Regions from separate parts of the Paenibacillus sp. FW507-14B1B genome, predicted to be linked through region 1. Evidence: riboswitches for the same ligand, from Rfam matches in the RefSeq annotation. Region 1 holds a riboswitch; each other region holds the start of a gene.
What was found. A riboswitch is a leader RNA that binds a small molecule or an ion and turns the genes downstream of it on or off. The one in region 1 is predicted to bind cyclic di-AMP.
Positions count from the first base shown of each region.

Region 2: it holds a riboswitch for cyclic di-AMP, as region 1 does, so the genes downstream of both, AC3WJJ_RS19805 (hypothetical protein) here and AC3WJJ_RS24965 (resuscitation-promoting factor) in region 1, are expected to answer to the same signal.
Region 3: it holds a riboswitch for cyclic di-AMP, as region 1 does, so the genes downstream of both, AC3WJJ_RS25210 (C40 family peptidase) here and AC3WJJ_RS24965 (resuscitation-promoting factor) in region 1, are expected to answer to the same signal.
Region 4: it holds a riboswitch for cyclic di-AMP, as region 1 does, so the genes downstream of both, AC3WJJ_RS15375 (TrkH family potassium uptake protein) here and AC3WJJ_RS24965 (resuscitation-promoting factor) in region 1, are expected to answer to the same signal.

Region 1 is NZ_JBYSWS010000009.1:46,806-49,907, reverse strand. It holds gene AC3WJJ_RS24970 (TatD family hydrolase) at 1-560, shown strand, start outside; cyclic di-AMP (ydaO/yuaA leader) riboswitch at 761-975, shown strand; gene AC3WJJ_RS24965 (resuscitation-promoting factor) at 1,248-2,462, shown strand; gene rnmV (ribonuclease M5) at 2,582-3,102, shown strand, end outside.
Region 2 is NZ_JBYSWS010000004.1:233,622-236,723, reverse strand. It holds gene AC3WJJ_RS19810 (hypothetical protein) at 1-238, opposite strand, end outside; cyclic di-AMP (ydaO/yuaA leader) riboswitch at 619-828, shown strand; cyclic di-AMP (ydaO/yuaA leader) riboswitch at 946-1,112, shown strand; gene AC3WJJ_RS19805 (hypothetical protein) at 1,238-1,648, shown strand; gene AC3WJJ_RS19800 (potassium-transporting ATPase subunit F) at 1,799-1,876, shown strand; gene kdpA (potassium-transporting ATPase subunit KdpA) at 1,907-3,102, shown strand, end outside.
Region 3 is NZ_JBYSWS010000010.1:35,246-38,347, reverse strand. It holds gene AC3WJJ_RS25220 (GNAT family N-acetyltransferase) at 1-247, opposite strand, end outside; gene AC3WJJ_RS25215 (C40 family peptidase) at 347-814, opposite strand; gene AC3WJJ_RS25210 (C40 family peptidase) at 1,230-1,703, opposite strand; cyclic di-AMP (ydaO/yuaA leader) riboswitch at 1,706-1,842, opposite strand; gene AC3WJJ_RS25205 (hypothetical protein) at 2,039-2,863, opposite strand; gene AC3WJJ_RS25200 (M1 family metallopeptidase) at 2,875-3,102, opposite strand, start outside.
Region 4 is NZ_JBYSWS010000002.1:1,451,326-1,454,427, forward strand. It holds gene AC3WJJ_RS15370 (potassium channel family protein) at 1-353, opposite strand, end outside; gene AC3WJJ_RS15375 (TrkH family potassium uptake protein) at 370-1,713, opposite strand; cyclic di-AMP (ydaO/yuaA leader) riboswitch at 1,776-1,918, opposite strand; gene AC3WJJ_RS15380 (CPBP family intramembrane glutamic endopeptidase) at 2,239-3,102, shown strand, end outside.

The sequences.
Region 1 (3,102 bases):
TGAAAGACGGAGATTTAGAATGGATCACCTCTCTTTGCCATCATGAGAAAGTCGTGGCTATCGGTGAAATCGGCCTGGATTATCATTGGGATACCTCACCTAAGGAGGTTCAGCACCAGGTTCTTCGTTGTCAGATTGGACTTGCTCGGGAACTGAATATGCCGATTGTAATTCATAATCGGGATGCGCATGAAGATATCGTGAAGATTTTGAAAGAAGAAAAAGCATCTGAGGTCGGAGGGGTGATGCACTCATTTTCCGGCAGTTGGGAAACAGCCAAGTTGTGTCTTGATATGGGCTTTCATCTTTCATTCGGGGGACCCATTACGTTCAAGAATGCAAGACAGCCCAAAGAGGTCCTAGCACAGGTTCCATTGGACCGATTGCTCATCGAAACCGACTCTCCATATTTAACACCACATCCGTTTCGCGGGAAGCGAAATGAGTCTGCACACGTCCGTCTTGTAGCAGAGGTGGCAGCTGACATAAAAGGGTTGTCTCTGGAAGAATTAGGTTTAATTACAACCAGAAATGCAATGGAACGATTTGGAATAATTTGAAATCGAGAGTAAAGCGGATGAAAAACAGAGCATTAGCGACCAATTAAAGTTTTTTAATCAAAAAAGGCGACTATATTACAATATTTTAACCTTTTACCTGAAAAAATGTGGTTGATTGTTGCTTTACAACCTGTATCGAAACAGGATATCATCTTTTCAGTGATAGGAAGCTGATCGAAATTGAACAGCTGAATATTTTATGAACCGTCTCGCTTAATCTCCAAGTGAATTTGGAGAACGGGGGAACCAATACATGGATAGCTGGCAGAGATGCAAAGCTGAACTGTATGTGATTTCTTTTTGGGTCTTTGGGGTGAATTTGAGGGCAGCCGCCATGAGCGGATGACTTGAGATAGGGCGTCTCTCTTACGTCCGAACCCGACAGCTAACTCCGTAAGCGCAAGTAAGAGAGGCAAACTCGTGCATACCATTTCCAGATTGTAGACATCAGGAAGCCACGAAAGAGTCTCTATAACTCTTTCTTTGGCTTTCTTTTATTTTAGAATATTGGAGAGGGTGCCGTCATACTGTTGGTAAACAGGAGGTGACGGTTGTGTGGACGGGAAGACGGGGAATAACGCAGGGTGTAGATAGATAGCAGAGCACTCTGTGAGACAATTTGCTATAGTCGCGTCAAATGCAATCATGCGTTACCTAGACGGCGGGGCTATGAAGGAGGATGACATAGTGGGCATTTTTCAACACGAAGAGACCCATGAATCACAATCATCCAGCATGTCTTACGCATTACGATGGAAGCATGAGAATTTGCGTCAACTAATGCTGGCCGCCATTGGCGCCATCGCAATTACATTGCTCGTTATGCTGGTTGCTCACAATCGGGCGGGCAAAGAGATTCAACTTGTGGTTGATGGCCGAATCACCACAGTAGAAACCCATGGAGCTTTGCTGCATGAAGTGCTGGATGAGCAAGCTATTTCCCTGACTCCTCAGGATGAGGTTTCTATGCCGTTAAATGGTGTACTCCAAGATGGAGACCGTATTATTATCAAACGCGCAATACCGGTTACGGTGAACGCAGACGGCAAACAAAATACAATATTTACTACCCAAGATACGGTTGGAAATGTACTCAAAGAAACGGGTATTTCAATCAAGGGCGAAGATACAGTGAAACCTTCTCTAGATACAAAACTTGTCGGTCAAGAGGAAATCAGAGTCGTGCGCGTCACGAAACAAACTGTTAAACAGACTGAGAATCGTGCTTTCCGAGTGATTAAGACGGCAGACCCTTCTTTGGAAAAAGGAGATAACCGTGTATTGCAGAGTGGAGCGCCAGGCATTGTGGTCCACCACATTGAGAAGGTATACGAGGATGGGAAGTTTATCTCGAAGAAGGTTATTAAGAAAGAAGTACAGCGGAAGACGAAGGATAAAATTATTGCAGTTGGAACTAAAAAGGTTGTAGTGCCTGAGAAACCAGTTGTCGAAACTGTATCTGCACAAGCAGATAAAGCAACTGTATCCAGAACGGCTTCTACACCATCCCAAGCGAAGTCAGCAACTAAATCGGTAGCCACTAAGGAAAAAGCGAATAATGTGGTGTCTAGAGCCGGTGTTGATTTCGAATATAAAAAGGTATTAAATAACGTTTCGATGACAGCATATTCTGCTGAAGAGAGTGGCATCGGTACCCGCACTGCTTCTGGTACTCGTGTAACGGAAGGGCGTACGATTGCAGTGGATCCGAATGTGATTCCGATCGGCTGGTGGGTATATATTGAGGGCGTTGGCTTCCGCCGTGCTGAAGATACAGGTGGTGCCATCAAGGGTAACAAAATCGATGTGTACTATGATTCACTTAAGGCGGCACTTAATTTTGGACGCAAGAGCGGTCGCACGGTTTATGTGATCGGTCCAGTTAAGCCGGAGCTTAACTAACGCATGATTTTCGTTTTACAATGCCATGCTAATGCTATACTATTTAATTAATATGAATGTGATGCTAAGAAGAGGATGATTTATCCTCTTCTTTTGTTTTGGGAAGGAAGAACGTACGAATGATCAAAGAAGTGATTGTCGTGGAAGGCCGGGATGATACAGTTGCCATCAAACGGGCAGTAGAGGCAGACACGATTGAAACCGGGGGATCGGCCATTAACAGCCGTATACTGAAACGAATTGCGCTAGCACAGGAGCGGCGCGGAGTTATTATCTTAACGGATCCCGATCATGCAGGTGAGCGAATTCGCAAGATCATTGATACCAAGGTTCCTGGATGCAAACACGCTTTTATCCCAGAAGCAGACGCAACACGCCGAGGAGACATTGGGGTGGAGAATGCTTCGCCGGAATCTATCCGGCATGCCCTTGAACGCGTGCATACGTCGTTTGAGGGATCAGAGAGCTTGATTGGACTTGATGACTTACTTGAAGCGGGTCTAATTGTGCATCCTCAGGCTGCTGCCAGACGGATGATCATGGGCAATCTGCTTGGTATTGGGTATTGTAATGGCAAACAGTTTCACAAGCGTCTAGCCATGTTTCAAATATCACGCGAAGAATTTGCATCAGCGCTTGC
Region 2 (3,102 bases), on a different contig from region 1:
CAGATGACCAGCGCACTAGATCCGCGAACTCTCTTGTCTCTGGCAGTGTATATTCTGCATAACCAGAAGCCGTACTGCAAGATATTTTGAACAAGCCGCAGTTCGGGCTACTTATACTCCTTGGTAAAAACCGCTCAGCATAGGCACAGTCAAAACGAAAGATTTCCATATACCGTATCGTTGTCTCTTGTAATGTAGGTTCCGTTAACGCTGGCAAAGGTTCGATTATTCTAGCCATGACGCGTGTCTCCTTTTCATCGGTTCGATTACAACTCTATTTGTAGATCATATGGATGAAGTTGGATGAATCATACGTTATGTCCCTTCTAAAGTAAATATCCATAACAGGTCTATATCTTCAAAAAATACACGAAAAGGTCAAATGAAAACGCGTACATCACACCCTGACATCGATTATCTATCTAATTGCACAGTATCTTGCGGCTTTACTTATTTTGAGAGATAAACAGAGAAATATAGAGCATCATGCAGTATAAATGAGATTTCATTTCACTTACCACCCTTTCTGGTTATAAAACAGCTCAAAACATGCTTCTCCCTCGATTTACATTCCAAATCGCCAGACGTATGATACGAAGCATGAATTGAACAATGAATTCACTTGAATCGCTGAATGCCCTTGTCATGCAAGGGATCGGGGGAACCAAATCAAGAGATGTGCAAGGTGGTGTGAGAGCCGCCTGAAGCATCTTTCAGGGGTGAATCCTGCTTCTAAATCCAATGAAATAATGGATTTCAGGTGCAGGTAGGGCGACTCTCACCGCCCGAATCCGTCAGCTAACCTCGTAAGCGTTAGAGCTTAAGCCATTTATGCCTTAATTCGCATAGATCCGCTTGCTTATAGGAGAGGATGATGAAGCTTGTGATCGGGTAATCTCGACCACAGAGGCCTCTAGCCCTCTGTGGTTTCTTTAGATGAACAAATGCTTTTATTCGCTGAGTCCTTGAATGGAAAAGGAACGGGGGAACCAAACGGGAGATATACATTTCTCTCTGGGGTGAATCTCATCGGCAGGATCACTGCCTATGGGTAGGGCGACTCTCACGCCCGAATCCGTCAGCTAACCTCGTAAGCGTTACTTAGAGAGAGGCAACGATTGTCGTGTGCAGGGCACGGTGTATTTCACTGTGCCATCCTAAAGCCACGGGAAGAGTGATCCTCCTTCCCTGTGGCTTTTTTGTTGTCTTCTCTTTCTAACCATTAGGAGGAGAAATCATGGAGGAATGGCAAGAAATGATATTAGTATCCGCACCAACCAAGGCTGGAGAGGAATTTATCCACCAGCTCATCTATCATAAAATCCCATTCGCAGCGATCGCGAATAACCGTGCAGAACGGGATCGTCTTGAGAGTATCGGGACGAAGAACATCGTCTTAATCGATACCACCGATGAACAAACCTGGATCATACCGGATTTTTCCGTGAGCAAAGTGTTTCTGTTCGAAAGCAGCCTGAATTTATGCTGCCGTTACTTGCGAATATGCCGCACATGGACATCAGATCCAATCTATGTCATCACCCATTCAAGCAATCCCAGATTAATTTATAAAGGACTTGGCGCAACCTTTGTGATTCATACCAATAACCATCATGTGTCCTTCTTAGTTTCATCACTCATCAGCTAACCTTGATCCATACTTCATTAAAAATGTTTTTGGAGGGATTTACATGCAGGATTTATACATGGTGCTCATTCTGGGAGGAACCTACACGCTATTCACCCTGTTTCTATCCTGGTGTGGACGCGTAGTCCATGAACCGGAGGCAGATAACGAATGATCATTATTATGTTATTGCTGATTTTTATCTTTTTATATTTGATTTACGCGCTGATTCACCCGGAACAATTCTAGGGGTGCTATCGAAGGAGGAAGCAATCAATCATGGGCATTATACAAATTGCCATCGTTATTCTAGTTCTGGTGCTGCTCGTTAAGCCACTCGGAACCTACGTATATCATGTATTTCGCGAAGAAGCCAGCAGGACGGATAAGTGGTTCTCATGGGTAGAGAAACCGATCTACCGATTAATCGGGCTTAAAGAACGTAAGGGCATGACTTGGAAAGTATATGCCCTTAGCTTTGTAATGACGAACATCGTACTCGTCGCCGTGGGTTATCTTATCCTACGATTGCAAAAGGCGCTTCCTTTCAATCCGAACGGGATTGAACATATGGAGCCAACACTGTCATTTAACACCATCATCAGCTTTATGACGAACACGAATCTACAGCACTATAGTGGTGAATCAGGACTGTCCTACTTCTCTCAGATGGCTGTCATCACGATGATGATGTTCACCTCCGCTGCAACGGGGCTATGTGTGGCGATCGCATTCATTCGGGCGATTACGAGTAAGGGAACGACCATTGGTAACTTCTTCGAGGATTTTGTTAAGGCACATACAAGAATATTTATCCCCTTAGCTTTTGCTGTGGCTCTGTTGCTCGTTGCTCTGCATGTTCCTCAAACCTTAAAACCTACGATTAACGTAACGACGCTTGAGGGTACCGAGCAGCAAATATCGGTGGGTCCCGTGGCGGCATTGGAGTCCATCAAACATCTGGGTACCAACGGCGGTGGATTTTTCGGTGTAAATTCTTCACATCCATTTGAGAATCCGAGTCCGCTGACAAATGTAATCGAAATCTTATCCATGTGGTGCATTGCGGCAGCTCTGCCGTACACGTTCGGCTTGTTCGCGAAGAACCGGAAGCAAGGTTGGGTTATTTTCTCCGTCATGATGGTTCTGTTCACCTTGTTTCTGTCGCTTGCCTATGTCTCGGAATCGAGCGGCAATCCTGCAATGAACCAGCTTGGAATCGATGCCTCACAAGGCAATATGGAAGGTAAAGAGGTCCGTTTTGGTGTTGCACAATCCGCTCTATTCACGACAGTCACCACAGCCGCCACCACCGGGTCCGTCAACAATATGCACGATACGCTGACCCCGCTCGGGAGCATTACACCGCTCTCGCTCATGATGCTGAATTCCGTGTTCGGTGGAAAAGGCGTAGGTCTGATGAACATGATGATGTACGCGATCTTGGCTGTATTCCTTGCGGGGCTCATGGTCGG
Region 3 (3,102 bases), on a different contig from region 1:
TTCGCGTGACACCCTCCATCGGGAACAACTGAGCGAAGCCCCACATTCGATCCTGTTCATCCATAATAGATATATATTGCTGACGACGGATATCCGGATCACCAAATTCAATACCAAGACCCTGCATTTGTTCAAAAGGTAGCCAGCCATATATATTATACGGAGTTGGATACGTCCATTCACAAACTTCAGCTGCTTGGTCGATCGTCATTGGAATGGCATATAGCTGTTCTGTCTGGTGATTCATAAGTTGTCTCCTTTTTAATTGAGTAAGGAAGAAAAAACCGCCAAAAGAAAGGAAGCTTCTCTTCGCGGATATGATTTAGTATGTTATAAAAAAATCGAGTTATTCTGCTGCAAGAGTTTCGAAAAAGATGTCATCCAGAATCCGTTTGGCGCCAATATATCGTTCTGCGTAGTAGCTATCACTCAAACGATTGGTAACAACACCTCTGGAAGTAGAGGCATGAGCAAACTTCCCATCCCCGATGTAGATACCTACATGGGATACCCCGCGGCCAGTCGTATTGAAAAATACGAGATCGCCAGGGCGCAAATCTTGGCGGGTTATCGTTGTACCCATCTCGAATTGGGAGCTCGATTGATGCGGGAGCTTTAATCCAATAGTAGAGAATATGTACATTGTGAACCCAGAACAATCGAATCCGCTTGTTGTTGTTCCGCCATAACTATATTTTGTTCCAAGAACCTGGTCAATTTCTTGATCTAGCTTGCTGTCTGCAAAAGCACTGTTGATCCCAGAAGTAAGTAGGAGAGTGAAGCCGATAACGGATACGCCTAATTTCTTTAGCATATAAAGACTCCTTCCATGCCTGCGAGGTTAGCTTAAGGGTTCGGTTGAAGGCTATTCGGAACAATGTTCTATGTATAAAAGCCCTTACAATAATGACGGAGTTATTACACTGATATTCTATCAGAGGGCTTGTCCTGTTGGCAATTGTTTCTTGCTGTCTTTTCGAGTAGTTTAAATGGTTATATGTGTCGAAGAAAAAAGACAAATAAAGATTCAAATTTACCTGAAACATGTTTAATCATCTGCAATAAGGGTAAATCACAAGTAAGACAGGATACCTAGGAAAATAATTAAAAATTATTTTATAAAAAGGTGAACTTTTTGCAAGGTCCATACGTTATATAAGTATAAAGAAAAAGCCACGAAGGAGATTTTAAAAATCTCATCCGGGCTTAGGTAACGGCTTATATGATAATTAATTATAATTGACAGCGACGGCTTTGTACTTACTCGAGCTCATGACACGTTTAGCACCTATGTAACGTTTTCCGAAGTAACTGGAATTGAGTGCAGTAATGGTAACACCTTTGGAAGTTGAGGAATGTGCAAATTTACCACCGCCTACATAAATCCCTACATGGGATACGCCTCTGCCGGAGGTATTAAAGAATACAAGATCACCAGCTTTTAGATTGCTCTTTGCTACGGCAGTCCCTACTTTATACTGGGATGTGGATGCACGAGGCAATGTAAGTCCGATTTTCTTGAATACATAACTTGTAAATCCAGAGCAATCGAATCCTTTAGTCGTTGTTCCACCCATTTTATAAGAGACACCAATGACTGGTTTGATTGCGTTATTAAGCTTGGAATCAGCGAAAGCGCTTCCGGCACTTAATGTAAGAGCGAGTGTAAGTCCGATCGATATGGCTGTTAACTTTTTTTTCAAGAGAAAGCTCCTTCCAATGCCTGCGAGGTTAGCTTAAGGGTTCGGCTGAAGGTTAGCCTATGATCACTCTGTTGCGAGATCAATGCACCCAAGACGGATCCCCCGCTTCCCATGTAAGGGAATTCGGCTTCTTAATGGTATAAAAAATCTAGTTCGAATATTCGACTGTTTATCCATATGAAAAAGTTACAATAAAGATGACAAAGTTGTTACTATCACATTCGTTATTTTAGCAGAGTATTAACAATTTGGCAAACGAGGAAATTATATTTTTATACGAAAAATCCCAATCCTTTGAGAAGGATTGGGATTTTTTTTTGGAACGAAAGTATTTTTTAACGTTGCTGTTCATGTGTAAGCCATAGCTGGTACTGTGTTGTGATACCCCAGAGCTGGAATAGACTACTTATAAAATAGCTAGCTTGGTGAATGATCAGCCCCATTAGTCCAGCCCATAGGAATGATAATCCACTGAGTAATAGAAGCAGGACCATTGCCGTTCCACCAATTATTACTGAGATCAGAGTAACCTTTCCGATATGGCGCAAGCAGATCCATAAAGCTGATATCATGCTGGTCCCACCTGTTTTTCCGAACTGCATGTAAAGCAGGCACATCCGAAGCAGATACGCGTAAATTAACCAACCAAGGATGTAAGGGGCTAGATGGAGCAAGGCAGAAGGCTCTCGAATAGCCGCGAATAGAGAAGGAAGCATTTTGGGTACCAGCCAATAAGCAGGCATAAAGGTCAATAGGGTCTCGACTATGTAAAACAGGGTTACTGGTTTCCATAATTGTCTCATTCCTTTAAAGAGGAACAATCCTCGCTCTCCCTTTGCCTCCTGATGAAGATTGTAGAGTATACCTGCTTGAATGAGTGGAGTTAGCACCATCCGAATCATTAGCATAAATATAAGTATCCAGGCATAGGTGTGAACGTCATTACTCTGTAATAAGGCCATTTCTCCCTCATAGAAATACAGCAGCTTACTAAGCTCACTTGGAGCGGGATCAGGAAATCGCATCAGAAGTGGAACAACGGCTGATTTTACGATCCGGTAAAGAAAATATCCCCACAAAAGCTTGTATAAAAACAACAGAATAATAACATAGAACTGATCTTTTACACTGGTCCAGCCTTTGCCTGTATAGCTTTTCATGTTCTCCCCCCTTACCATGACAGGCTGCCGAACAGTGCCTCTACCAGCTTATTAATGCTTAGGTTCCAGCGCGTGAGCACTTTCGGATCCATTCCCGCCTTCATATAGTTATTAATATGTTTGTTCTCAAGCACGATTGTAAATTTAGGATCAACCATGGCCCACAGTAATGGAGAGCGATGCTCAATTTTGTACTGCGTTGTTCCGTTCTTTCCATCCCATGTTTTTTCTACAGTCCT
Region 4 (3,102 bases), on a different contig from region 1:
ACCCTGTCTACACCCAGCTTTTGTAGCGCCCGTCCGTGTAGCACAGAGATCGCCTTGGCTACAACCGTATTAACACCTAATTCCTTGAGAAGAATTGCTGCAAGAATACTCGTTTGAATTTCATCTCCTATAGCCACGATGCCACAGTCAAAATTACGAATACCAAGCGATTTAAGTACTTCTTCGTCTGTCGCATCAGCGACCACAGTATGGGTGAGGAGCTCACTCATATCTTCGACCACTTCTTCATCTTGGTCGATCCCGAGAACCTCATATCCTAATTCCATCAATTCAAGCGCAAGGCTTGAACCGAATCTCCCCAGCCCTATCACTGCAAACTGCTTTGGTTTCATTTCTTAGCCAATCTCCTTATCCAATAATCATTTTACCTTCGGGATGACGATACAACTCTTTACCTTTCTTGGGTCCTAATGCATAAGCAAGTGTTAATGGACCGAGACGACCAGCAAACATCGTTACACAGATAAGTAACTTACCGAAGAGCGACAACTCAGGAGTTAATCCCATGGACAGCCCTACCGTACCAAATGCTGACGTAGCTTCAAAGAGTATAGTGAGGAAGCTGCTATCCTCTGTCGTTGATAGAATCATCGACACTGTAATAACCAGCAGCAGTGCAAGCAGCGTAATCGTTAACGCTTTAAGAATTCGCTCCTGAACCAAACGGTATCTGAACAACACAATATCGTCTCGGCCTCGCATCATGGCAATAACAGCGGCAATCATCATTGTGAATGTTGTCGTTTTGATACCACCACCCGTAGAGCCTGGAGAAGCTCCGATAAACATCAGTATAACCATGAAAAATTGAGTAGCCTGACGTAGCTCAGTTATATCTAGTGTATTGGCTCCCGCTGTTCTCGGCGTAACTGACTGGAAGAAGGAGCCTAGAATTTTCCCGCCCCAATTCAGCGAGCCCAGTGTCTCTGGATTTGTAAATTCAAAGATAAAAATAACCACAGCACCTATGAGAATCAGCGCCCCTGTCATGGACAACACCACTTTAGAATGCAGTGAAAGCCTCCGACTCTTCCTATAATCAACCAGATCAGCCATGACGATGAATCCAATCCCTCCGGATACAATCAGGAACATCACCACAAAGTTAACAAGCGGATCATATACAAATCCAGTCAAGCTCTTAAAGTCGCCAAACAGATCAAACCCCGCATTATTAAACATGGTTACCGCATGGAAAACGCCGAAGTAAAGCGCCTTACCAAACGGCATATCAAAAGCCCAGCGGATGGTTAGCAGTATCGCTCCGCACGCTTCAATCACTAAGGAGTACAGTAGAACCCTGCGGATCAAACGCACGATTCCTTCCATTGAAGATTGATTCATCGCTTCCTGAAGAACTAGACGGTCTTTCAAGGAAATGCGTCGCTTCAATACAAGCGCGAACAGTGTGGCCATGGTCATGAAACCCAGACCACCGATCTGTATCATTATCATGATGACAACCTGTCCGAAGGAACTGAAGAATGTCCCTGTATCCACCACGACAAGACCTGTTACACAGGTAGCAGATGTCGCCGTGAACAAAGCATCCATAAAGTTCAGCGGTTCCCCTGTCGTATTGGAAATCGGGAGCATGAGAAGCATCGTCCCAATCAGGATAATGGCCCCAAATCCCATGACGAGAATTTGCGGCGGCGACAAGCGAAGCCATTTAATTTTGGAAGTCAACATGTTCACCTCTTTAAAAAAATCAAAGAAAAAAAGACACTGGAAATCCAATGCCTTACGCGTTTGGGTTCCTGTGCTACAGCCTACGAGGTTAGCTGACGGATTCGGGCATAACACAGGTCGCCCTATTCACTACCTTTCGGAAGCGAAATTCACCCCACTTAAATGGTTCCCCCATTTTCATTACGAAATTCGGCTGATCTATTCAATTAACGTTATCCAATATTATGATTCATGAACATGTTCAATAGCATGTAGTGATTATAACGCAATCCTTTAAGGATACCAAAGCCGTTTTAGACTTAAATTAACTTAAAAATGAACCGAATTGGGCATATTCTAGAGTAGTAGCACATGGTTATCTACGCTTTTCGAAATCTTTCCTTCATTTTCATCGAATTTTTCATAAATTTGAATGGGATAAGCCGTTTGTGTCTTTCATATCTATGTTATATTGACTTTATGTCTTCATGAGAACAGCTAGCTTAATCTAATTGATAACTCGCTAATGCCAAAAGGAGGAATGACATGAATAAAGCAGGACACCCTCTTCATCTTAAATCTGACAAACAACCATTGGTACTACTTGGAATTATCGGTCTCATTCTATTTCTCATCTTTCAGGTCTTTCCATCCACAGCCTCTATTACATCCGAGGTCAAAACACCCGAAATGATCACCAAGGAAGCAGCCATCAGTGCTGCTGAACGATTCGCACAAGAACATCTGCAGTATAGTAGGACTTCCACTGAGAAACCTCTCGTTACATATCAATCCAGATCTGATGTTTATGGATATCTATCTAAAGAGAATTTGCTCCGCGAGTACAATAAAAAGTTTGAGAGCAAATACCCCTATGATGTCTATCGAGTTCGGTTAGTGCAAGCTGATGGAGCAGCCCTAAACGTAGACGTCCATATGCAGAATGCTAGTGTAGCAGGGTTTTCTTATGATCTGCCTGACTCTAGTTATGAAGGTGCCCTCCTACAAAAAGGTGACGTCCGCAATCAGATGCTTCGTTTAATCGAAGGAGAGATGTCACTGGCTGAAAAGATGTCACTAGCCGAGCCTTGGCTAGAGAGAGAGGGATATAGTGTATCCAACCTGAAACAGATCACCAAAGAAGGCGATCCTGGACTGATATATCAAGACCCCGAAGCTAAGATTGGGAGTTCACAGCTTCAGCTGAAATTCTCCTTCGAGGATAATCAACTTCGTTCCTATGAACCTGTATTTTCGGTTCCGAAGGACCACACAGCCTATGTAGAGAAACAGACACTAAACGCAACGCTGCTCACTCTGCTGGGATATGGTTTATTCACGCTAATCTTGGGGATCTTAGCCATTGTATACAGTGTAAAAACGAAAGCTCACACATCATTTAAACGTGGT